Regions from separate parts of the Streptomyces sp. Je 1-369 genome, predicted to be linked through region 1. Evidence: predicted binding sites of a transcription regulator. Region 1 holds the regulator's gene; the other holds the start of a gene.
What was found. Region 1 encodes HrcA, which represses chaperone genes, less so after heat shock. Its sites were predicted from a motif close to TTNGCACTCNGNNNNNCNGAGTGCNAA; they were not measured.
Positions count from the first base shown of each region.

Region 2: the regulator HrcA is predicted to act here: its motif matches at 3,598-3,624, upstream of groES (co-chaperone GroES).

Region 1 is NZ_CP101750.1:2,989,407-2,995,062, forward strand. It holds gene NOO62_RS13660 (nitronate monooxygenase) at 1-952, opposite strand, end outside; gene dnaJ (molecular chaperone DnaJ) at 1,246-2,385, opposite strand; gene hrcA (heat-inducible transcriptional repressor HrcA) at 2,386-3,402, opposite strand; gene NOO62_RS13675 (MBL fold metallo-hydrolase) at 3,588-4,325, shown strand; gene NOO62_RS13680 (DUF3097 domain-containing protein) at 4,361-5,179, shown strand; gene hemW (radical SAM family heme chaperone HemW) at 5,202-5,656, opposite strand, start outside.
Region 2 is NZ_CP101750.1:5,327,564-5,333,219, reverse strand. It holds gene NOO62_RS24435 (MOSC domain-containing protein) at 1-442, shown strand, start outside; gene NOO62_RS24430 (SDR family NAD(P)-dependent oxidoreductase) at 452-1,225, shown strand; gene groL (chaperonin GroEL) at 1,330-2,958, opposite strand; gene groES (co-chaperone GroES) at 3,144-3,452, opposite strand; gene NOO62_RS24415 (polysaccharide deacetylase family protein) at 3,937-4,863, opposite strand; gene NOO62_RS24410 (THUMP-like domain-containing protein) at 4,946-5,656, shown strand, end outside.

The DNA of each region.
Region 1 (5,656 bases):
CCATGGCCTGCGCGTCCCCGGCCTTCGCGGCGGCCTTGCGCACGGCGCTGGTGAGGTGGTGGACCTCGGGGTAGGCGGCGGGGGCGTACGGGCCGTGCTCACGCATGAAGCGGTTGACGAGGCCGCGCGCGGGGCGCCCGGAGAACGCCCTGGTCAGCTCGGTCCGCACGAAGAGCGGGTTGGTCATGGCCTGCTTGTGGAGCGGGTTCGCGCCCGACTCGGGGGTGACGAGGAAGGCGGTGCCGAGCTGCGCGGCGTCGGCGCCCGCGGCGAGCACGGCGGCGATCTGCGCGCCGCGCATGAGCCCACCGGCGGCGACGATCGGAATCTGCACGGTCTCACGCACCTGCGTAATAAGTGAGAGCAACCCGATCCCGGCCCCATCGGCCTCCGGATTGTCCTTGTGTGTCCCTTGGTGCCCGCCCGCCTCGATGCCCTGCACGCACACGGCGTCGGCGCCCGCCCACTGGGCGGTCTGGGCCTCTTCGGCGGTGGTGACGGTGACGACGGTCAGGGTGTTGACGCGGGCGAAGGCGTCGAGGACGTCACGGGTGGGGCAGCCGAAGGTGAAGGAGACGAGCGGCACGGGGTCGTCGAGCAGGATCGCCAGCTTGGCGTCGTACCCGTCGTCGCGCCCGCTGTCCGGGTCGCCGAGCTCCGTCTCGTACCAGGTGGCTTCGCCGGCGAGCTGATTCCGGTACACCTCGATGGCCGCGGCGTCCGCGGTGTCGGGCTGCGGCATGAACAGGTTGACGCCGAACGCGCGCGAGGTGAGCCCCCGCAACTGTTTGATCTCCTGGTACATCCCGTCGGCGGTCTTGTACCCGGCAGCGAGAAACCCGAGCCCCCCTGCCTCGGCCACGGCCCCGGCCAGCGCGGACCCGGAGGCACCGCCCGCCATGGGGGCCTGCACGATCGGAAGACGACAGAGCTCGGTCAGTGCGGAGGACATGACGGCATCGTGCCACGCCCTACATCCCGCACCGAATCGCGCACCCCGCACCGGGCGTGCGCCGCCCCGTCCGCCCCCTGCCCACCGTCGGCGTCTGCGGCCCGTCCCGGGTTGCTCGCGCAGTTCCCCGCGCCCCTGAAAGGCCCGTCCCGGGCCCCTTCAGGGGCGCGGGACGGGTTGCTTTTAGGGGCGCGGGGAACTGCGCCACCAGCCCCCACGCACCCGCGGACGACGACAGAACCCCCGGCAGCGGAACGAACCGTCGCCGGGGGCCGAAGTCACCGCTCAAGGCGCTACCGCCCGTTGAACGCGTCCTTCAGGCGGGAGAACAGGCCCTGCTGCCCCGGCTGGAACTGCCCCGTGGGCCGTTCCTCACCCCGCAGCTGCGCCAGCTCCCGCAGCAACCGCTCCTGCTCGGGTTCGAGCTTCGTCGGCGTAAGGACCTCGACGTGCACGATGAGGTCACCGCGACCGCCGCCCCGCAGGTGCGTGATGCCGCGCCCGTGCAGCGGCACGGACTGCCCCGACTGCGTGCCGGGCCGGATGTCGATCTCCTCCAGGCCGTCGAGCGTCTCCAGCGGCACCTTCGTGCCGAGGGCCGCCGCGGTCATCGGGATCGTCACCGTGCAGTGCAGGTCGTCGCCGCGCCGCTGGAAGACGGCGTGCGGCAGCTCGTGGATCTCCACGTACAGGTCACCGGCGGGGCCACCACCGGGGCCGACCTCGCCCTCGCCCGCGAGCTGGATCCGCGTGCCGTTGTCGACACCGGCCGGGATCTTGACGGTCAGCGTCCGCCGCGAGCGGATCCGCCCGTCGCCCGCGCACTCGGGGCACGGCGTCGGCACGACCGTGCCGAACCCCTGGCACTGCGGGCAGGGCCGCGAGGTCATGACCTGGCCGAGGAAGGACCGCGTGACCTGGGACACCTCACCGCGACCGCGGCACATGTCACACGTCTGGGCCGAGGTACCGGGCGCGGCACCTTCACCACTACAGGTCGTACAGACGACAGCCGTGTCGACCTGGATGTCCTTGGTGGTCCCGAAGGCGGCCTCGTCGAGGTCGATCTCCAGACGGATCATGGCGTCCTGGCCGCGACGCGTGCGCGAGCGCGGTCCGCGCTGCGACGCCGTCCCGAAGAACGCGTCCATGATGTCGGAGAAGTTGCCGAAGCCGCCGGCGCCGAAGCCACCCGCGCCTCCGCCGCCGCCCGCCTGGGACAGCGGGTCGCCGCCGAGGTCGTAGACCTGCTTCTTCTGCGGGTCCGACAACACCTCGTACGCGGCGTTGATCTCCTTGAAGCGCTCCTGAGTCTTCGGGTCCGGATTCACATCCGGGTGAAGCTCACGCGCCAGCCTGCGGAAGGCCTTCTTGATTTCGTCCTGGGAAGCGTCGCGGCGCACGCCGAGTACGGCGTAGTAGTCCGTGGCCACTTACGACTCCGCCAGGATCTGTCCGACGTAACGTGCCACTGCGCGTACTGCTCCCATCGTTCCCGGATAGTCCATGCGGGTCGGTCCGACCACGCCGAGTTTGGCGACTGCCTCGCTTCCCGAACCGTAGCCGACCGAGACCACGGACGTGGAGCTGAGCCCCTCATGGGCGTTCTCGTGACCGATCCGTACGGCCATGCCCGAATCCTGCACTTCCCCAAGCAACTTGAGGAGCACGACCTGCTCCTCGAGGGCTTCGAGAACGGGCCGGATGGTGAGGGGAAAGTCATGTCCGAAGCGAGTGAGATTGGCGGTGCCGCCGATCATCAGCCGCTCTTCCGTCTCCTCCACGAGCGTCTCGAGGAGGGTGGACAGGACCGTCGCGACAGTGCCGCGGTCCTCGGCCTCGAAGGCCTCGGGCAGGTCCTGCACCAACTGTGGCACATCGGCGAAGCGCCGCCCCGCGACCCTGCTGTTCAGCCGGGCCCGCAGGTCCGCGAGCGCACTCTCGCCGAACGGCACCGGGCAGTCGATCATGCGCTGCTCGACCCGGCCCGTGTCGGTGATCAGTACGAGCATCAGCCGGGCGGGAGCCAGCGAGAGCAGCTCCACGTGCCGCACCGTCGACCGCGTGAGCGACGGGTACTGCACGACGGCGACCTGCCGGGTGAGCTGCGCGAGCAGCCGCACCGTGCGTCCCACGACGTCGTCGAGGTCGACGGCGCCGTCGAGGAAGTTCTGGATGGCGCGCCGCTCGGGCGCGGTCATCGGCTTGACCCCCGCGAGTTTGTCGACGAAGAGGCGGTAGCCCTTGTCGGTGGGGATGCGCCCCGCGCTGGTGTGCGGCTGGGCGATGAACCCTTCCTCCTCCAGCACCGCCATGTCGTTGCGGACGGTGGCCGGGGAGACCCCCAGACGGTGCCGCTCGGTGAGCGCCTTGGAGCCGACGGGCTCCTCCGTCCCCACATAGTCATGGACGATGGCGCGCAGCACTTCGAGCCTGCGTTCACTGAGCATCGCGCACACCTCCAGCTGTCTCCGTCGTTCACGACGGGCCCCGGTATGCCCCGAGCCCCCTCGCCTGGCACTCCCCGCGGGCGAGTGCCAGCACTTCAAAAGGTCAGTGTACGGCCGTCGGGTACGGGCCGGGCAAGACAGCGGCTGCCGAACACCGCCCGTACGGATAGCGTCACCGTATGAACGTGACGCCGGCATGGGAAGCGGCGGGCTGGGAGCGGCTCGCCCCGCGCGTGGGACGGTGCCGTCTGCCCGTCTGGGACTGCACGGCGGGGCTCGTCGTCGGCGACGACGCGGCCCTCATGATCGAGGCGGGGTCGAGCCTGGCCGAGGGCGCGGCGCTGCGCACGCAGGCCCGGCGGATCCTGGGCGGCGACCGCAGGGTGACCCATCTCGCGCTCACGCACCCGCACTTCGACCATGTACTCGGGGCTGCGGCGTTCGCGGGCGTGGAGGTGTACGGGGCGGTGGGCATCGACACGGTCTTCGCCAGGGGCCGCGACTCGCTGCGCGAGGACGCGGTGCGGCACGGCCTGGACCCGGACGCGGCGGCGGAGGCGGCCGACCTCCTGGTCCGCCCGCACCACCTGGTGTGCGGGGAGTGGACGCTCGACCTGGGCGGCGGTGTCCAGGTGCTGCTGGCCAACATCGGGCCCGGTCACTCCGGCCACGACCTGGCGGTCCTCGTGCCGGGTACCGACGGCGGCCGTGAGGTCGTCTTCTGCGGCGATCTGGTGGAGGAGTCGGGTGAGCCGCAGGCGGGCCCGGACGCGGCGCCGGGCCACTGGCCGGCGGCGCTCGACCGCCTCCTGGATCTGGGCGGCGAGGACGCGCACTACGTACCCGGGCACGGAGCGACGGTGAATGCGGCTTTTGTCCGTGCCCAACGCGCCACACTGGCAACCCGCTTCGGCGTGTCGTGACGCGTGACGCCTCCGCTCTTCCTATCGTCACCAGAATGCGCCAGTACTCCGCCGACCTCACGCCCCCTTGGAAGAAGCCGAAGCCCGTACCGGAGGTGGCGGCCGACGCCGGCCTCGTGGTCGAGGAGCTGAGCACCGGTTTCTGCGGGGCGGTGATCCGCTGCGAGAAGACGGCGCAGGGCCCGACGGTGACGCTGGAGGACCGCTTCGGCAAGCACCGCGTCTTCCCGATGGAGCCGCGCGGTTTCCTGTTGGAGGGCCGCCCGGTCACCCTGGTCCGCCCTTCGCGGGCCGCGGCCCCCGCACGTCCCTCCCGCACCGCGTCCGGCTCGGTGGCCGTGCCCGGTGCGCGGGCCAGGGTCGCCCGCGCGGGACGCATCTACGTGGAGGGCCGTCACGACGCCGAACTGGTCGAGCGCGTCTGGGGCGACGACCTGCGCATCGAGGGCGTCGTCGTGGAGTACCTGGAGGGCGTCGACGACCTCCCCGCGATCGTCGCCGAGTTCGACCCGGGGCCGGACGCCCGCCTCGGCGTCCTGGTCGACCACCTGGTCCCGGGCTCCAAGGAGTCCCGCATCACGACGCAGGTCACCAGCGCCCACGCCCTGGTCGTCGGCCACCCCTACATCGACATCTGGGAGGCGGTGAAGCCGTCCTCGGTCGGCATCCCCGCCTGGCCCCGCGTCCCCCGTGGCCAGGACTGGAAGACGGGCGTCTGCCACGCCCTGGGCTGGCCGCCCAACACGGGGGCGGCCTGGCAGCGCATCCTGGAGTCGGTCCACTCCTACAAGGACCTGGAGCCCCCGCTCCTCGGCCGCGTGGAAGAACTCATCGACTTCGTCACGCTCCCGTAGGCACCGGGGCCGGGTGGCCTGGTCAGTCCACCAGGTCCCGCACCACGGCGTCGGCGAGCAGCCGCCCCCGAAGCGTCAGGACGGCGCGCCCCTCCCCGTACGGTCCGGCCTCGAGCAGTCCCTCGTCCCTGGCCCGTACGGACGCCGCGAGGCCCGCCTCCCGCAGCAGCGACAACGGGCAGCCCTCCCGCAGCCGGAGCTCCAGCAGGATCCGCTCTACCCGCCGATCCTCCGCGGACAGCACCTCACGCCCGGCCCCGGGCGAGCCACCGCCCGCCAGCGCCCCCGCGTAGGCCCCGGGATGCTTGACGTTCCACCACCGCACGCCGCCGACGTGGCTGTGCGCGCCGGGCCCGGCGCCCCACCAGTCGGCGCCGCGCCAGTACAGCTCGTTGTGCAGGCAGCGGCCGCTGTCGGACGTGGCCCAGTTGGACACCTCGTACCAGGAGAAGCCCGCGTTCCCGAGCACCTCGTCGG
Region 2 (5,656 bases), 2.3 Mb from region 1:
CGGCCGCCCCCTGCCCGACGGCTCCTTCGGCGAGAACCTCACGACGTCGGGCGTCGACGTGAGCGGCGCGCGGATCGGCGAGCGCTGGCGGGTCGGCGCCGATCTGGTGCTCGAAGTGACGAGCGGGCGCATCCCCTGCCGTACGTTCCAGGGCCATCTCGACGAGAAGGGCTGGGTCAAGCGGTTCACGGAGGAGGGGGCTCCGGGTGCGTACCTGCGGGTCGTCGCACCGGGTGAGATCCGCGCCGGGGACCCCATCGAGATCGTGCACCGGCCGGAGCACGGTGTCACCGTCGCCCTGGAGTTCCGTGCCGTCACGACGGAGAAGGACCTGCTGCCCGGGCTGCTCGCGGCGGGTGCAGCCCTGCATCCCGAGACGGCGGAACGTGCGCGGAAGCACGTGGAGCGGCGGGGCGACGCGTCGGTCTCGCGATCTCACTAGCCTTGGGCCATGACTACGGCTCTGATTACGGGATCGACCGCCGGCATCGGCGCGGCCTTCGCGCGGCGCCTCGCGGGTGACGGGCACAACCTCGTGCTGGTGGCCCGCGACACGAAGCGGCTGCGGGAACAGGCGACCGAGCTGCACGACCGGCACGGCATCGAGGCGGAGGTGCTGACCGCGGACCTGGCGACGGACGACGGCATCGAGGCCGTCGAGAAGCGGCTCGCCGACCGCAGGGACGCGGTCGACCTGCTGATCAACAACGCGGGGTTCGGCAACAAGGGCCGCTATCTGGAGGTCTCGCTCGCCGACGAACTGACCATGCTCAAGGTGCACTGCGAGGCGGTGCTGCGGCTGACGTCCGCCGCGACGGAGGCGATGCGGGAGCGCGGCCGGGGCGGTGTCGTGAACGTCGCGTCGGTGGCGGCGTTCGTGCCGCGCGGGACGTACGGCGCGTCGAAGGCGTGGGTCGTGCAGTTCACCCAGGGCGCGGCGAAGGACCTGGCCGGGTCCGGGGTGCGGCTGATGGCGCTGTGCCCCGGTTTCGTACGGACGGAGTTCCACGAGCGGGCCGGGATGGGCACGTCCAACATCCCCAACTGGATGTGGCTCGACGCGGACAAGCTGGTCACGGTGGCTCTGGCGGACCTCGCCCGCGGCAAGACGGTGTCGGTCCCCGACCCGCGCTACAAGGCGCTGATGGGCGTGGTGAAGGTGACGCCGCGCGCGCTGCTGGGCGGCGTCACGTCCCGTACCGGCCGCAAGTACGGCCCGCAGTAGCCCCGCGACCCGCACCCGGCAACGGGAGGCAACCCTGCAAACGCGCCCCAAAAGACCCGAGGCCCGGCTCCCCGTACGGGGAGCCGGGCCTCGGGCAACTCAGGTCAGTGCGAGTGACCGTGGCCGTGGCCGTGACCGGCCTCCGCCTCTTCCTCGGCCGGCTTCTCGACGACGAGGGTCTCGGTCGTCAGGAGCAGCGAGGCGATCGACGCGGCGTTCTCCAGCGCGGAGCGCGTGACCTTGACCGGGTCGATGACGCCAGCCTTGACCAGGTCGCCGTACTCACCGGTCGCGGCGTTGAAGCCGAAGCCCTTGTCGAGCTCGGCGACCTTCGAGGTGATGACGTAGCCCTCGAGGCCGGCGTTCTCGGCGATCCAGCGCAGCGGCTCGACGGCGGCGCGGCGGACGACGGCCACACCGGTGGCCTCGTCGCCGTCCTTGCCGAGCGAGTCGCCGAGCACCTTGGCGGCGTGCACCAGAGCGGAGCCACCACCGGAGACGATGCCCTCCTCGACCGCGGCGCGGGTCGCGGAGATGGCGTCCTCCAGACGGTGCTTCTTCTCCTTGAGCTCCACCTCGGTGGCGGCGCCGACCTTGATGACGCACACGCCGCCGGCCAGCTTCGCGAGGCGCTCCTGGAGCTTCTCGCGGTCCCAGTCGGAGTCCGTGGCGTCGATCTCGGCCTTGATCTGGGCGACGCGGCCCTCGACGTCGGCCTTGTTGCCGCCGCCGTCGACGATCGTCGTGTCGTCCTTGGTGATGGTGACGCGGCGGGCGGTGCCGAGCACGTCGAGACCGACCTGGTCGATCTTGAGGCCGACCTCTTCGGCGATGACGGTGCCGCCGGTGAGGGTGGCGATGTCACCGAGCATGGCCTTGCGGCGGTCGCCGAAGCCGGGGGCCTTCACCGCGACGGCGTTGAAGGTGCCGCGGATCTTGTTCACGACCAGGGTCGACAGGGCCTCGCCCTCGACGTCCTCGGCGATGATCAGGAGCGGCTTCGAGGCGTTGGCCTGGATGACCTTCTCGAGCAGCGGCAGGAGGTCCTGGATGGAGGAGATCTTGCCCTGGTGGATCAGGATGTACGGGTCGTCGAGGACGGCCTCCATACGCTCCTGGTCGGAGACCATGTACGGCGACAGGTAGCCCTTGTCGAAGGCCATGCCCTCGGTGAAGTCGAGCTCGAGGCCGAAGGTGTTGGACTCCTCGACGGTGATGACACCGTCCTTGCCGACCTTGTCCATCGCCTCGGCGATGAGCTCGCCGACCTGCGGGTCCTGGGCCGACAGACCGGCGACGGCCGCGATGTCGGCCTTGTCGTCGATCGGGCGGGCGGTGGCGAGGAGCTCCTCGGAGACGGCCGCGACGGCGGCGTCGATGCCCTTCTTCAGGGCGGCCGGGGAGGCACCGGCGGCGACGTTGCGCAGGCCTTCCTTGACGAGGGCCTGGGCGAGCACGGTGGCGGTGGTGGTGCCGTCACCAGCGATGTCGTTGGTCTTGGTCGCCACCTCCTTCACCAGCTGGGCGCCGAGGTTCTCGTACGGGTCCTCGATCTCCACCTCACGGGCGATGGTGACGCCGTCGTTGGTGATGGTCGGGGCGCCGAACTTCTTGTCGATGACGACGTTGCGGCCGCGGGGGCCGATCGTCACCTTGACCGTGTCGGCAAGCTTGTTGACGCCGCGCTCAAGGGCGCGACGGGCGTCCTCGTCGAACTTCAGGATCTTCGCCATGGGAGCGATTCAGCCCTCTCGAAAACTCAGGGGGGTCCGGGGGAAACCCCCAGAACGTTCAGCAACGAACTGCGCCCCTCGCCGCCCGGCAATCAGCGGGGTGACCAGGGGCGCAGCTCAAAAGCAAATCTGCCGGTGAAGCAGGTGATGCGGGTGAAGCGGGTGAAGCGGGTGAAGCGGTGAAACTACTTCTCGACGATCGCGAGGACGTCGCGAGCCGAGAGGACGAGGTACTCGTCGCCGTTGTACTTCACCTCGGTGCCGCCGTACTTGCTGTACAGCACGACATCGCCGACCTTGACGTCGAGCGGCAGGCGCTCGCCGTTCTCGAAGCGGCCCGGGCCCACGGCGAGGACAGCACCCTCCTGGGGCTTCTCCTTCGCGGTGTCCGGAATGACCAGGCCGGAGGCCGTGGTCTGCTCGGCGTCGAGCGGCTGGACCACAATGCGGTCCTCGAGCGGCTTGATGGCAACCTTGGAGCTTGCGGTCGTCACGATCCGGTCTCCCCCTTCGGAGATCTCACGGGGTTAAGAGTCTGAGTGTGGCGACCAGGTGGATCCGTCGTCGCGGGTGCCGGACCTGCCCGTCGCTGTTGGCACTCTCCAGTGGTGAGTGCCAGAAGCGAGACTAGGACGGGGATTAGCACTCGGTCAAGCGGAGTGCCAATCCGCTGCGTCGGACTTCAGGGGGAAGGGGTGCGGAGCACCCCTTCGGGGCAACGCACGGCGGGTGGTTCCAGTTCCTTCCGCACGGGCCGAAGAGAGCGGAGCCAAGGAGGGCTCACTTCCCGCTCCCCGGCGCAGGCAACCGCCCCCGCCCTGCCGTTGCCCGGTGTGCGCGGCACTTTCTGCGCCGCCTTCCTGCCGAGCCTCTCGATCGGGTCGACCGATTCCGCGCACCCCGTGAGCGGCGCGGGCGCGAGCACTCCGCACAGCAGGGCCCCGGCGAGGAGGCGGCGGCGCGCTCGCGCCCGCGGGGTCACAGGTAGTCCTCAAGTCTGGCGACCGCGTACCCCTTGTCGGTGACCGTCTTCATGACCTTGCGGATCATGTCGGGCATGGTGCCCTTCCAGTCCTCGCGCCCCCGGAAGTGCGTGAGGATGATGTCGCCGGGGTGCAGGTCGCGGTCCCACTCGCGCCACTCCATGTGGTCGGCGAAGGCCTCCGACGCCCACAGGGGCACCGCCTTGACGCCGCAGGACTTGGCGGCGCGCAGCGTGTCGCGGTTGTAGTTGCCGTAGGGCGGGCGGAAGAGCTCGGGGCGCTTGCCGTAGTGCTTCTTGATGACGTCCTGCATGCCGCAGATCTCGCGGCGCTGCCCCTCGTACGAGAGTCCGGGCAGGTAGCGGTGGTTGAGCGTGTGGTTGTTCAGGGTGACGCCGCGGTCCTGCATCTTCTTGAAGTAGGTGTAGTCCTCGCTGACCAGGTAGTCGCTGAGGAACGCGGTGTACGGGAGCTTCAGTTCGCTCATCATCTTCAGCAGCGCCGGGTCCTTCTCGGCGCCGTCGTCGATGGTCAGGAAGACGACCTTCTCCTTGGTGGGGATCGTCGTGAAGACCGGCGGCAGGCTCTCCTGGCCCTTGACCTCGAACCCCTTGCGGGTGGTGATCCGGGGCTTGGCGGCGGGCGGCGGGGGCGCGGCGAGCGGGGGCTTGGCCAGGCCCCAGCGCTTGGCGGCCAGGGTGCGGGCGACCTGGGCCGTGGCGAGTTTCTGGGCGTAGGAGTCGAGGGCGCGGGCGGGCGGGGCGTTGAGCGGCTGCTGGCCGTGGGCGGGTTTCACGCCGTCGGAGTCGTCTCCGGAGGCGCAGCCGGAGGCGATCGCCGCGACGGAGAGGACGGCCACCAGGGCGCGCGTCTGGTTCTTCCGCCTTCTGGCGCATTCTTCCTTTTGTCGTACTAGTTGCATGGCGCCGGATCCTCGCAGCTCAAGGCCGTCCCGACGGCCCGACACCGCCGCCGGACGCGCACCATCCACCGACTGGCCCACAATGGGGCGGGTGAACGACCCGAACACGCCGAGCGCCCACGAGACCGACCTCGGCGACCCCCTCGCCGCCTTCGCCGCCCTCCGTACCGACGAGGGCCGGGCCCTGCTCGACGAGGTGCGGGACGTCGCACCGGCCGAGGAACTCGCCGCCGCCACCCGGCTGCGCCGCACCCACCCGGCGCCCCTGGTCTCCGCGGCGCTCGCCCAGGCGCGGCTGCGCACCCGGGCCGCGGCGAAGTTCGGCGCCGAGGACGCGGCCCGCATGTTCTTCACGCCGAACGGCGTCGAGCAGTCCACGCGCGCGTCCGTCGCCGCGCACCGCGCGGAGAGCTTCAAGGCCTTGGGCGTACGTTCGCTCGCCGACCTGTGCTGCGGCATCGGCGGCGACGCCATCGCCCTCGCGCGCGCCGGGATCTCCGTGCTCGCCGTCGACCGTGACCCGCTGACCTGCGCGGTCGCCCGCGCCAACGCCGAGGCGCTCGGGCTCGCCGACCTCATCGAGGTGCGCGAGGCGGACGTCACCGACGTGGACACGTCCGCGTACGACGCCGTCTTCGTGGACCCGGCGCGCCGGGGCGGCCGCGGGCGGATCTTCGACCCCGAGGCCTACTCCCCGCCCCTGTCCTGGGCGGTCGGAGCGGCCCTCGCGGCCCCGCTCGCCGCGCTGAAGATCGCCCCCGGCATCCCGCACGAGGCGATCCCCGCCGAGGCG